2 regions of the Sporosarcina sp. FSL K6-5500 genome follow, and region 2 is predicted to be linked to the other one. Evidence: riboswitches for the same ligand, from Rfam matches in the RefSeq annotation. Region 2 holds a riboswitch; the other holds the start of a gene.
The links. Region 2 has a riboswitch for S-adenosylmethionine ahead of MKX62_RS12755 (methionine ABC transporter ATP-binding protein). Riboswitches for the same ligand answer to the same signal wherever they lie in the genome.
Positions count from the first base shown of each region.

Region 1: another riboswitch for S-adenosylmethionine. It lies ahead of MKX62_RS14765 (methionine ABC transporter ATP-binding protein); the one in region 2 lies ahead of MKX62_RS12755 (methionine ABC transporter ATP-binding protein).

Region 1 is NZ_JBBOTP010000001.1:3,065,598-3,071,904, forward strand. It holds gene MKX62_RS14745 (sodium:solute symporter family protein) at 1-82, shown strand, start outside; gene MKX62_RS14750 (uracil-DNA glycosylase) at 212-790, opposite strand; gene MKX62_RS14755 (GNAT family N-acetyltransferase) at 1,060-1,911, shown strand; gene MKX62_RS14760 (pyridoxal phosphate-dependent aminotransferase) at 2,205-3,374, opposite strand; SAM riboswitch class I at 3,877-3,987, shown strand; gene MKX62_RS14765 (methionine ABC transporter ATP-binding protein) at 4,093-5,106, shown strand; gene MKX62_RS14770 (methionine ABC transporter permease) at 5,096-5,767, shown strand; gene MKX62_RS14775 (MetQ/NlpA family ABC transporter substrate-binding protein) at 5,785-6,307, shown strand, end outside.
Region 2 is NZ_JBBOTP010000001.1:2,664,752-2,671,058, forward strand. It holds gene MKX62_RS12730 (acyl-CoA dehydrogenase family protein) at 198-1,985, shown strand; gene MKX62_RS12735 (arsenate reductase family protein) at 2,685-3,044, shown strand; gene gcvH (glycine cleavage system protein GcvH) at 3,120-3,503, shown strand; gene MKX62_RS12745 (toprim domain-containing protein) at 3,578-3,919, shown strand; gene MKX62_RS12750 (thioredoxin family protein) at 3,934-4,233, shown strand; SAM riboswitch class I at 4,288-4,393, shown strand; gene MKX62_RS12755 (methionine ABC transporter ATP-binding protein) at 4,691-5,716, shown strand; gene MKX62_RS12760 (methionine ABC transporter permease) at 5,709-6,307, shown strand, end outside.

The sequences.
Region 1 (6,307 bases), 400 kb from region 2:
TGAAAAAAATAAAGAACTTGATCACGTTGGAAGTAAAGAAGAACTAGAAATATTGAATACTTCAAAACAACCAAATATCTGAGTTGGTAACAGGACATGCTTAATTGCGTGTCCTGTTTTTTTGAATTCTATCTACCATATCTGATTAATTTATCAAACATAAATATTTTTTCTAATAGTAATATTGGATTGCAAAAACTTCATATCGTAGCTAGAGGTTTAAAGAATGAAAGTGATCCGCAACGAAAGTCAAGTCCTCCAAAAATAAGTTACGTAAGTTTGGACGTCGTCTAACTGCAAGTGGATGGTAGGCGACCGCTGTTTGGAATCCACGTATATCGTGCCAACTACTCCGCATTGACTTCACTTCGGCTTCAGGATTTTGAAAAAAAGACTGAACGGCTACATTTCCTAAACAAAGAATGAGAGTAGGCTTTTTTTCTGTAAGCTGCTGTTCTAAATGCCTCATACAAATTTGACGTACTAATTCTTTGTCGTATGCTCGAACGGGCTTCCTTTTTAGTATAAAAGTGACATACAGATCATCTATTTTCAAGCCAGCTTCATTTGCAACTTCTTGTAGCGTTTGCCGCGTTCCACAAACAAATGACTCGCCTTCACGATCTTCACGTGCTCCGGGATTGTCAAGAATAATCATAATCGGGGCCGCTGGATTACCTTCACCCCATACCATCCGTGTCCCTTGTTCATAAAGGCCGCATTCCTGGCAATTTACAAGGTGATCAGGGGTTGGCTCCTCCAATAACATTTTTGGACAGAAGACAGGCATTATTTTCAGCTCACTTTGACGTTTATTTGCAAAAAAAAAGAGGAAGCGCCTGTAACAGAAGAACGCAGCCTTAGTACACCACAACCTGTGGCAACATTCTAGGCCCATTTGCAGATTATCCCCAGGGAAGCTTTATAATTTCCAGTGCAATAAGGAGAGCTTTCCACTAACCAATGGATTTCAATCAGAGTCACAGCATATAGGTTAAATGTGGTAGAATTGTTATAATATTTCGATGTTTATTATTTTTATGTGAATGGGGTGTGGGGATGGAGTTTAGACGTTATCAAGATGTGCAAAAATTTGCATTGAAAGCTGAACCTGTTTTAGGTAAAAGGGAAGATGTATACAGTCTTTTTTTCGGTGTATTGCAGGCAATTAAAGCTGGCCGATACGAGAAGCCGTTTATGGCGACGATTGAAGAGGAGGGGCAGGTGCTAGCCTTATTTCAAATGACCTATCCACATCCGTTAAACCTAATTTTTACGGATGAAAGCCGTTTGGAAGAATGTATGGATTTGTTAATAAGAAACCTATTGGAACTTAAAATTGAAATTAGTTCCATCATAGGTTTAAAACCGTGGGCATTCCTCTTCAGTAAGAAATGGGAAGTGAAAACAAGTGTGTATCCTCAATTGATGATGGACCAGGGATTGTATCGATTAGATAATATAGATGAAACACTTGAACACAGTCCAGGCTCTTGGCGTTTGGCAAATACGGATGATTGTTCACTCATTGAGATGTGGTTCAACTTGTTTGAGGAAGATGCAGGACTTCCGCTAACAGCAGTGGAAGATGTGAAAAGTCGAGTTGCATCATTTGTAGCCGAACAGGAAGTATTTTTGTGGGAGGATAATGGCAAAGTAGTTTCCATGATGAAAAAAGCCCGACCGACAAATCATGGCGTAACTGTCTCCCTTGTATTTACACCAAAGGAAGAGCGAAAGAAAGGCTACGCGCGGACGATGGTAGCAGCTGGAACAAAGGAACTTCTAAAAAAATATGATTTTTGTGTGCTTTACACTGATTTGATGAATCCGACAGCAAATAAAATCTACCAAGAGATCGGCTACAAGAGAATTGCAGATTCTATACAGATTGGATTTAGCTTGAAATGAAAAAGGTGTGATCTTTATAGGAAATCTGAATCACATAGTTGATCGAAATTTATATGAAAATATCTGATATGGGAAAAATTAATTCCGAAACTAGAAGATAAATATGACACAAACAATCACAATAACTAGCTGGAAAGTACAGAGAAGAAGGCGTGGCTGGATCCATCATGTGATAAGTCCAAATGATATTCGCTCTTTTCAATGTTTCTAACGAACTAAGAATATTTCATGTCAAAAAAGCCAAGAATAGAAAACTCCTGGCTTTTTTGATATGAAATTCAAATTAAATTATTTTATCGTGAAAAAATATCGAGTTTTTCAATTCGTGCAACTGCTTCTTTTAAACGGTCTTCACTTTCCAATAAGCCAACACGTATATACCCTTCACCATACCTTCCAAAAGCATGGCCCGGTGCTACGGCAATGTCTGCTTTGTCTAATAGTAACTTGGTGAATGATTCGCTTGTATATCCTTCTGGTACAGGTAACCAAGCGAAGAAAGATGCAGCGGGCGCGATGACATCCCAACCGATTCGTTTACATTCGGAAATTAAGACATTCCGGCGGCTTTCGTAAAGTGAAACGAGCTCATCCACACAATCCTGGCTTCCCGATAATGCCTCTGTTGCTGCGCGCTGAATTGCTGGGAATATATCTATGAATAAATGATCCTGCAATAAGCTGATTGCTTCGATAATATCGGCATTACCGATGGCAAAACCGACCCGCCATCCCGCCATATTATACGTTTTTGACAATGTGTACATTTCAATTCCAACTTCTTTTGCACCTTCTGCTTGCAGGAAACTGACAGGTTTCGCACCGTCAAAACCGATTCCACCATAGGCAAAGTCATGCAAAATTGCAATATCATTGTCTTTTGCCAAAGCAATCGTTTCTTCGAAAAATGGAAGTGTGGCTGTTGCGCTTGTTGGGTTATTTGGATAGTTCAAATACATTAATTTTGCTTGCTTCTTTTGTTCATCGGAAAGAGCAGAGTAATCAGGTAAAAAATCGTTTTCTGCAAGTAATGGCATTAAATCGTATTTAATATTGGCTAAGCTTACACTCGATAAATAATCGGGATATCCCGGATCCGGCAATAAAAGTAATTCATCTTCGTTCATAATCGCGAGGGGTAACTCGACCAATCCAGGTTTTGTTCCAAATAGAATCGCTACCTCTGTTTTAGGATCAATATGAACATCGTATTCTCGTTTATAAAAGTCAGCAACAGCCTGTTTTAATTCGGCAGTCCCTCTGAAAGGGGAGTATCCATGTGTTGTTGGATCTTCGACTGCTTCTTGGAGTGCTTTTATAATATGTGGAGGTGTCGGTTGATCGGGATTTCCACGCCCCAAGTTAATAACGTCGCGTCCTTCAGAAAGTGCTTCTTGTACGTTTCGAACAAGTGATGCGAAAAAGTGCGGTGGTAGGTTCTTGAGTCGATTTGATAGTGCCATGTAATAACCTCTCTTCTATGTAATCCAATCTTTATTGTAAAAGAGTAAGATAGTATAAGTTTTTCACTTGGAGCAATGTCTAGACTCCAGCGCTTGTCGGGTCTACCAAGGCGCTTGCGCTTTTCTTATTGTCTAGCTCCAGGAGCCAGCCGCTCGGAGGCCCACAGGAAGTGGGTCACCTAGCCATTGCCGCAGGACGCGGCGTACTTAGGCTAGGTTCCTTGAAAAGCAATCCAGCTATGTGGCAAAGAGCGCCACGTCGTGCCTGCAAGGATGCAGGTATGCAGTCGTTGCGACAGGACGTCGCGCTCTTAGACTGCCTTCCCCTGGATTGACTTATGCCTGTCGCGTCTAGACGGCGCCTTCCGCTTTTCTTATTGTCAGTATACATGGAATGAAATGAAAATGATAATAAATTGTTATATATCAGAACATATTATGTTGACAATCTTATTGAGACATACTAATATGAAACTTATCAATCAAAATAATTACATAATGGTACTTATCAAGAGAGACTGAGGGATAGGCCCGATGACGTCCAGCAACCCCTTGCGTAATGTAAGGAAGGTGCTAACTCCTACAGAGTGAATTTCATTCTGAAAGATGAGCTGAAACCTTTTTATTTTCGGTGCTTCTTTCATATATGAGAGAAGCATTTTTATATGGTCAGACATCTGAGATTTCGTACTTCTATTTATAGAAAGAGGAGAATTGCATGATTCAAATTCAAAACGTATCAAAAGTATACAAAACAAAAGAGAGAATCGTGACTGGTGTTGATAATGTCTCACTCGACATTAACACAGGAGAAATTTTCGGAATCGTAGGTTACTCAGGTGCAGGGAAGAGTTCTCTTATCCGTTGTCTAAATTTGTTGGAAAAACCAACGAGCGGAACGATCTTAGTAGATGGATTAAATTTGATGAAGTTACGGGGGAATAATCTCCGTCAGGCACGTCTGAAAATAGGAATGATTTTTCAACACTTTTATTTAATCAGCCAAAAGACAGTATATGAAAATATAGCATTTGCTTTACGGGCAGCCAAAACGCCTGCCAATAAAATAAACGCTCGGGTAACGGACTTACTAGAAATGGTTGGCCTCTCTGATAAACGGGATGTTTATCCTGCGCAGCTGAGTGGTGGCCAGAAGCAGCGGGTAGGTATTGCCCGAGCACTAGCGAATAATCCTTCAGTGTTACTGTGTGATGAAGCAACATCTGCATTAGATCCAAATACGACGCTATCTATTTTAAGGCTGTTGAAGAAAATAAATAAAGAATTGAAGATTACAATCGTTCTAATAACACATGAGATGAATGTCGTGAAAGAAATTTGTGATCGCATGGCAATTATGCAAGATGGAAAAGTGATTGAAGAAGGACAAGTATATGATATATTTTCAGATCCTCAAGAAGAATTGACGAAAGAATTTATTAGTAGTGTTGTGTCATTTGATGTGCCGTCAATGATTTTGAGCAAGTGCACGGGCAAACTGGTCAAAGTCATGTTTAAAGGTGATGTCGCAGGCGATGGAATTATCTCAGATACTGTGCAGCAATTTACTATACAAGGTAATTTCCTACACGGCTCCATTGAATATATTCAAGAAAGGCCACTCGGTACTTTCCTGATGGAACTAAAAGGCGAGGATGACGAAATAGAAAAGGCAATTGCCTATATGTCATCACGAGCTGCTCAAGTGGAGGTAATTGACAATGGGAATTGATTTACAACACGTTATAGAGTTAATGCCTGATATTACAAAAGCATTTGGGGAAACACTTTATATGATAAGTATTTCTCTCGTTATCGCACTTGTTATTGGGCTTCCGCTAGGGATTTTGCTGTTCACTACCGATAAAGGCTTATTTTTAGAAAATCGGGCATTGAACTCAGTTATTGGCTTTATCGTCAATATGGTCCGTTCTGTGCCGTTTATTATTTTACTCGTCGCGTTAATCCCTTTAACGATTTTAATAGTAGGTACTCCGATTGGCCCTGGGGCTGCTAGTGTTTCATTATCTGCGGCAGCAATCCCTTTTTTCGCAAGAATTGTGGAGACTTCACTAAGAGAGATTGATAAAGGTGTTATCGAAGCTGCAATCGCTGTTGGTGCAACTCCGTGGATGATTATCAAAGATGTACTATTGCCTGAAGCAAAAACAAGTATTATTCAAGGCGTGACACTTACAGTAATTAGTTTAGTCGCCTATTCAGCAATGGCTGGTGTTGTTGGTGGTGGCGGAATCGGGGATTTAGCAATTCGATTCGGCTACTATCGTTACGACAATACAATAATGGTAGTGACCGTGGTGATATTAATACTATTTGTACAAGTAATTCAGTTTGCAGGAGATCGGATTTCAAAAGTAATTGATAAACGATGATGGGGAGAGAGAAAATTATGAAAAAGTTTCTATTAGTTGTATTAGTACTTGTAGTTGGAACCGCACTAGCTGCTTGTGGTGGCAAAGAAAAAGCTTCGGATGAAAAATCTGTGAAAATTGGTGCAACCGCTGGACCATATAGTGATATGTTGAAAAAGGCGATTATTCCTGGACTTGAAGAAAAGGGATATAAAGTTGAACTAATTGAGTTTAGTGATTATATTCAGCCGAACAATGCCCTGGCAAGTGGCGATATTGATGCAAACCTGTTCCAAAACACGACTTATTTAGAAAATGTCGTTAAAGAAACGGAAGCTGAATTATCACCACTTATTATCGTACCAACAGCTCCAATGGGCATTTATTCGAATAAATTTAAGACAATTGAAGCTATTGAGGATGGAGCAAAAGTTACCATTCCAAACGATCCTGTTAATGGAGCCCGCGCCCTTTTAGTGTTACAGGATGAAGGTCTAATTGAATTAGATCCAAATGCAGAAGTGCTAAAAGTATCTGAAAAAGATGTAACAATGAATAAGA
Region 2 (6,307 bases):
GCGACAAGTGTGAGCCGAAGCAATCAGACCGACAATGCTCTTCTGGCGGGCTTATTGCGTGAGGCCATCACCAAGCGACAAAGCGGTGTAGGAAGAACATTCTATTTATTAAGTGCTGACTATCTAGTAAACAAACCAGTGAATTTTATATTAATAGTGGACATATAAACCCTTAAGATTAAAAGGAGGAAACAACATTGACTGAATTAAAAACAAACGAACTGATTAAAGGTGGAGCTTTTCTAACGGAAGACATTGAAGCAAACCGTGTATTTACGCCTGAAGATTTTACTGATGAACAGAAAATGATTGCGAAAACAGCAGAAGACTACGTGAAAAATGAAGTTCAACCTGTTGTCGAAAATCTTGAAAACCATGAATTCGAGCACTCTGTAAGACTACTGAAAACTGCGGGGGATCTTGGACTTCTAGGAGCGGATGTACCAGAAGAATATGGTGGTCTTGGACTCGACAAAATTGCGTCTGCACTTATCTCTGAAAAGATGTCCGTAGCAGGTGGATTCTCGATTACTCATGGCGCACACGTTGGTATCGGAACCCTACCAATCGTACTTTTCGGAAATGAAGAACAAAAGAAAAAGTACTTGCCAAACTCTGTATCAGGTGACAAAATCTCTGCATATGCACTAACTGAGCCAGGCTCTGGTTCTGATGCATTGGGTGCGAAAACAAATGCAAAATTGAATGCTGCTGGAACACACTACATCTTAAATGGTGAAAAACAGTGGATTACGAACGCAGGATTTGCAGATATTTTTGTTGTTTACGCGAAAATCGATGGCGATAAGTTCTCTGCTTTTATTGTTGAAAAAGAATTCCCAGGTGTATCTGTCGGAGCCGAAGAGAAAAAGATGGGTATCAAATCTTCATCTACTCGTACGCTAATCTTACAAGACGCAGTAGTACCAGTTGAAAATTTGCTAGGTGAAATCGGTCGCGGACATATTATTGCATTTAATATCTTGAATATCGGTCGCTACAAATTAGGAGTCGGCACAATGGGCGGATCTAAACGTGCGCTTGAGCTTGCAATTACTTATACAAATCAACGTCAACAGTTCAAAACACCAATTTCTTCATTCAACTTGACGAAACAAAAACTATCAACAATGGCATCTAAACTGTATGCAGCTGAAAGCTTGATTTACCGTACAGTTGGTTACTTTGAAGAGCGTCAAAGCCAGTTGAGTCTTGAAGAGCAAAAAGATGGTAAAGCAATTGCGGCAGCAATCGCAGAATACGCAATCGAATGTTCTATCAATAAAGTCGTGGGATCTGAGGTATTGGATTACATCGTTGACGAAGCAGTTCAGCTTCACGGCGGATACGGCTTCATGCAAGAATATGAAGTAGAGCGCATTTATCGTGATTCACGCATCAATCGTATTTTTGAAGGGACGAATGAAATCAACCGTCTGCTAGTACCAGGTACATTCCTGAAAAAAGCAATGAAGGGTGAATTGCCATTGCTTCAACAGGCGCAAGCACTTCAAGAAGAACTTCTTATGATGATGCCTGAAGAAATCGGTGACGAAGCACTTGCACAAGAAAAAGCACTTGTAAAAAATGCTAAGAAAATCGGTTTGCTTGCTGCTGGTCTTGCTGCACAACGTTTTGGCACGAAGCTTGAAGCAGAGCAAGAGGTACTTGTAAATATTGCAGATATCGCTAATAATGTTTTTGCGATGGAGTCTGCACTTCTACGTACAGAAAAAGCAATTGCACGCAGCGGAGAAGAAAAAGCGCAACAGAAAATCCTTTACACACAAATCTTCTGCCAAGAAGCATTTGAAGAGATTGAAAGAGATGCAAAAGAAACACTTCTTGCGGCTGTCGATGGTGATAATCAACGCATGATGATTTCAGCGCTGCGTAAATTGACTCGCTCGAATCCGTATAATATCATCGCTAAAAAACGCGAAGCTTCAGTTAAGCTAATCGAAGCGGAGAAGTATATCGTATAACACGTCTGTAGATTAAAATTACCTTGATCACACACTGGGCGTTACGTGTAGTTGTTTTTGTATCGCTTTGAATTGAACAATTTCAATACCATTATCGAGATGTATTGATAAGTAGGGATGCGACTCTGTCGCATCCCTACTTATTCTTTCGGTAATCGCATGGTTTTTGTTCATTTGCCGCTCTCGAAAGACATTGATACAAGAAGTGCCGAAGCTTTTTTGGACGAAAGAATGGCTAGCTTCTCACCTAAAGATAAGCGGTCAAAGATATAATTTTGACCGCTCAATCCTTCTCTATAGTATCTCCATATTTATTTTAAGGAAGTGTCAATTTCCTATAAGGCATCACATAATCTTTGCAAAAGTAAGCAAAGAACGAAATGTACAACGTACGAGAGTGCCCGAAATTGCATCTTCGGGCACTTACAATCTCTATAGAAAGTCATCTTTTCTATTCTTTCAAAGCACCTGCCCCACGGTAATAATATCGTAATTAATTCGCCGAAAGCGGGCCGAAAATAGTAAAGGGTTATAGCGGTTTTCAAGCCCTGCTCGCTATCGTATTATGCAAGTCAATAATTAATCGACAGACTTGATTGTTTAATGAAGTAAAATTGCCGATCTCACTTTGACGTCCAGGTACCAATAGGCGCCAAGGTGTTTTTTCTGTTATAATGGCGAAAATGGAGGCGTTGCGGTATGGGATTAGTTTATTACGGTTATCCAAAGTGCGGGACATGCAGGAAAGCAAAAAAATGGCTTGAGACGAACAACTTGGACTTTCAGGAAGTGAACATAGCGGAAGCTCCTCCTTCAGTAGAAGAACTTGGCAAAATGATTGCGGCATCGGATTTGGAGTTGAAAAAGTTTTTCAACGTTAGTGGGACGAAATATAGAGAGCTAAACTTGAAAGACAAATTGCTCACAATGACAGATGAAGAGAAAATTAGCTTGCTGTCATCTGACGGTATGTTGATTAAGAGACCAATTGTCTTCGGTGATGGTAAGGTGACTGTCGGATTCAAGGAAGAAGAGTTCGACAAAGTATGGACTAACTGATTTCCTATCTTGTCTTTATTCGAGAAATATGACAGAATTGAAGAGAATGAAACTATTTATTTGGAGGGATACGGAATGAGCACACCAAAAGATCTGCGTTATTCTGAAGAGCATGAATGGGTAAAAGACGAAGGTGGTAACTACCGCATCGGTATTACTCACTTTGCACAATCTGAACTAGGCGATATCGTATTCGTTGAACTTCCATCTGTCGGAGATGACATCAAAGCGGACGAGCCTTTCGGAAGCGTTGAATCTGTTAAGACAGTATCAGAACTTTATGCACCAATCAGCGGAAAAGTAATTGAAGTGAATGAAGGACTTGAAGACAGCCCTGAATTTGTCAATGAATCACCGTATGAAAATGCATGGATGATCGTTGTTGAACCTTCAAATGTTTCTGAACTGGATGAACTTATGTCAGCTGAAGCGTATGAAAAAATGACTGTCGGAGAATAACTAAGACAAGGCGCCGGTACTTTTTCGGCGTTTTTTGCATCTTTATATAAAAAAGAGCGAAGGAGGGGCTTCTTGTGTCGGATGAAAGAGTAATTATCGTCGAGGGCGGTTCGGATAAGAAACGTTTGGCACGAATACTTGTTGAGCCTGTCGAAATTATTTGTACGAACGGCACAGTAAGTCCTTATCGGCTTGAAGAATTGCTTGCACCTTACGAAGAACATGAACTATTTGTCTTCGTTGATGCGGATGAAGATGGAGAAAAGACCCGTGTTTTATTCAAAAGAGAGTTCCCGGCAGCAATCCATTTGTACACAGAAAAGGTTTATCGGGAAGTGGAGACGACCCCATACAAAGTGTTGGCTACAATACTACAAGGTGCGGATTTTAAAATCAGACCGGAATTTCTAATTTAAAGGATGTAGAATTAATGGAAACTTGGACACGCGAACAATGGGAGATGGCTTTGAAAGAGTCTTCAGTGGCAGCGTTTTATTTATATACACCAATGTGTGGAACTTGTGCAGTCGCATCTAAAATGATGGAAGTTATTACCGTCATGAGACCGGGAATACCAATCGGGAAAGCAGATTTGAATTACGTACAAAATATTGCAATTGACTATGAAATCGAAAGCGTTCCTTGCCTTCTTATACAAAAGGATGGCGTTTTAACCCATAAAATTTATGCATTTCAATCAGTACCGTATCTACTTGAAGAAATAGATTGACAATAGATATGGAACTTTGATATACTTCGTCTTAACATTCAATTGAATAGGTCGCTCTTATTAAGAGAGGTGGAGGGATAGTGCCCTGCGAAGCCCGGCAACCGTCACGTAAGTGAAATGGTGCCAAGTCACACAAAGCATACGCTTTGAAAGATGAGAGATTGGACAACGTTTATTTTCGATAACGTCAAGCCTTTCTGCCCGTCTGCAGGAAGGCTTTTTTGTATTGAAAAGTGGAAGGCGCCGCTCAGCCCTGACAGGCACAAGTCAGATTGCGAAGGGGGCGTACCTAAGCCACCACAGCGAACTGCCTTGTGACCCGAGGGGGTGGCGCCTGAAGCTAGACAGCAAGAAAAGCGGAAGGTGCCTGCAGCTCGACAACGAGAAAAGCAGAAGGCATCTGGCGTCTGAAGCTAGACGAAATTAGTAACAAAACAATTTTTCTGAGGTGAAAAAAATGATTTATTTAACGGATATAAATAAACGATACGGTGAAGGGCCAGGCAGTATTTCAGCAGTCGAAAATGTATCGCTTGAAATTACTGACGGTGAGATTTTTGGAGTCATCGGCTATAGTGGGGCAGGAAAAAGTACGTTGATTCGACTACTGAACGGTCTTGAAATGCCAACGTCAGGTAGTGTTAAAATAGGAAGTCTAGAAATATCAGCAATTAAAGGGAAAGAGCTAAGGGAAGCACGACAAAAAGTGAGTATGATTTTCCAACACTTTAACTTACTGTGGTCTAGAACAGTGAAGGAGAATATCGCTTTCCCTCTTGAAATCGCGGGTGTACGAAAAGCCGAGCGTGATAAGAAAGTGGCGGAACTGATTGAATTAGTTGGTTTGGCTGGTCGTGAAAATGCATATCCATCCGAATTGTCTGGAGGTCAGAAACAGCGCGTAGGGATTGCTCGTGCGCTTGCAAACGACCCTGAAGTCCTTCTTTGTGACGAAGCGACTTCAGCCCTTGATCCAGAAACAACGGATTCAATACTAGACCTTCTAACAGGAATTAATGAACGACTTGGACTGACAATTGTGCTTATCACACATGAAATGCACGTTATCCGGAAAATTTGCCACAGAGTTGCAGTTATGGAGGCAGGGAAAGTTGTTGAGTTGGGAGATGTCCTGGATGTGTTCCAATCACCGAAGGAACCGATCACAAAGCGGTTTGTCTCTCAAGTGACGGAACCCGTGGAGGCGAAGCAGGCAATGGCGCATATTAAGGAAGAATTTCCTGCCGGCACGCTTATCAAGCTTGTATTTGTAGGGGAGCGGACAGAACAACCTGTGCTCGCAAGTCTTATTCGGAAATTCACTGTCGATGTGAATATCGTGCAGGGAAACATATCCCATACACATGGCGGGGCATACGGCACACTGATACTTCAGTTGCTTGGAGATTCCTCAATCATTGAGGAAGCAATTCAATACCTCAATGAAAATGATGTTCAGACGGAGGTGATCGGTAATGATTGAAAACCTTTTTCCGAATGTCGACTGGACTAAAATGTGGGAAGCAACAGTGGAAACACTCTATATGACTGCGGTTTCTACATTGTTCACTTTAGTTATTGGGTTAGGACTTGGAATTTTACTCTTCCTATCTAGTCCCGGTCAACTTTGGTCGAATAAGTTGGTCAATATTATATCAGGAGCATTCGTCAATATTTTTAGATCCATTCCGTTTATCATATTAATCATTTTACTTATTCCGTTTACGAAATTTCTTCTTGGTACAATCCGCGGACCGGATGCAGCGATGCCGGCACTTATTATTGGAGCGGCTCCGTTTTATGCAAGAATGGTGTTGATTGCATTACAGGAAATTGATAAAGGTGTAATTGAAGCTTCGAAGTCAATGGGAGCGAAAACGAGAACGATTATTTTTAAAGTTCTTATACCGGAATCGATGCCTGCACTTATTTCAGGAATTACTGTAACAGCGATTGCACTCGTCGGGTACACTGCTATGGCTGGGATTATCGGAGCAGGTGGACTTGGGACTCTTGCATACTTAGATGGTTTCCAGCGTAGCCGGGAAGACGTTACACTTGCTGCAACAATCCT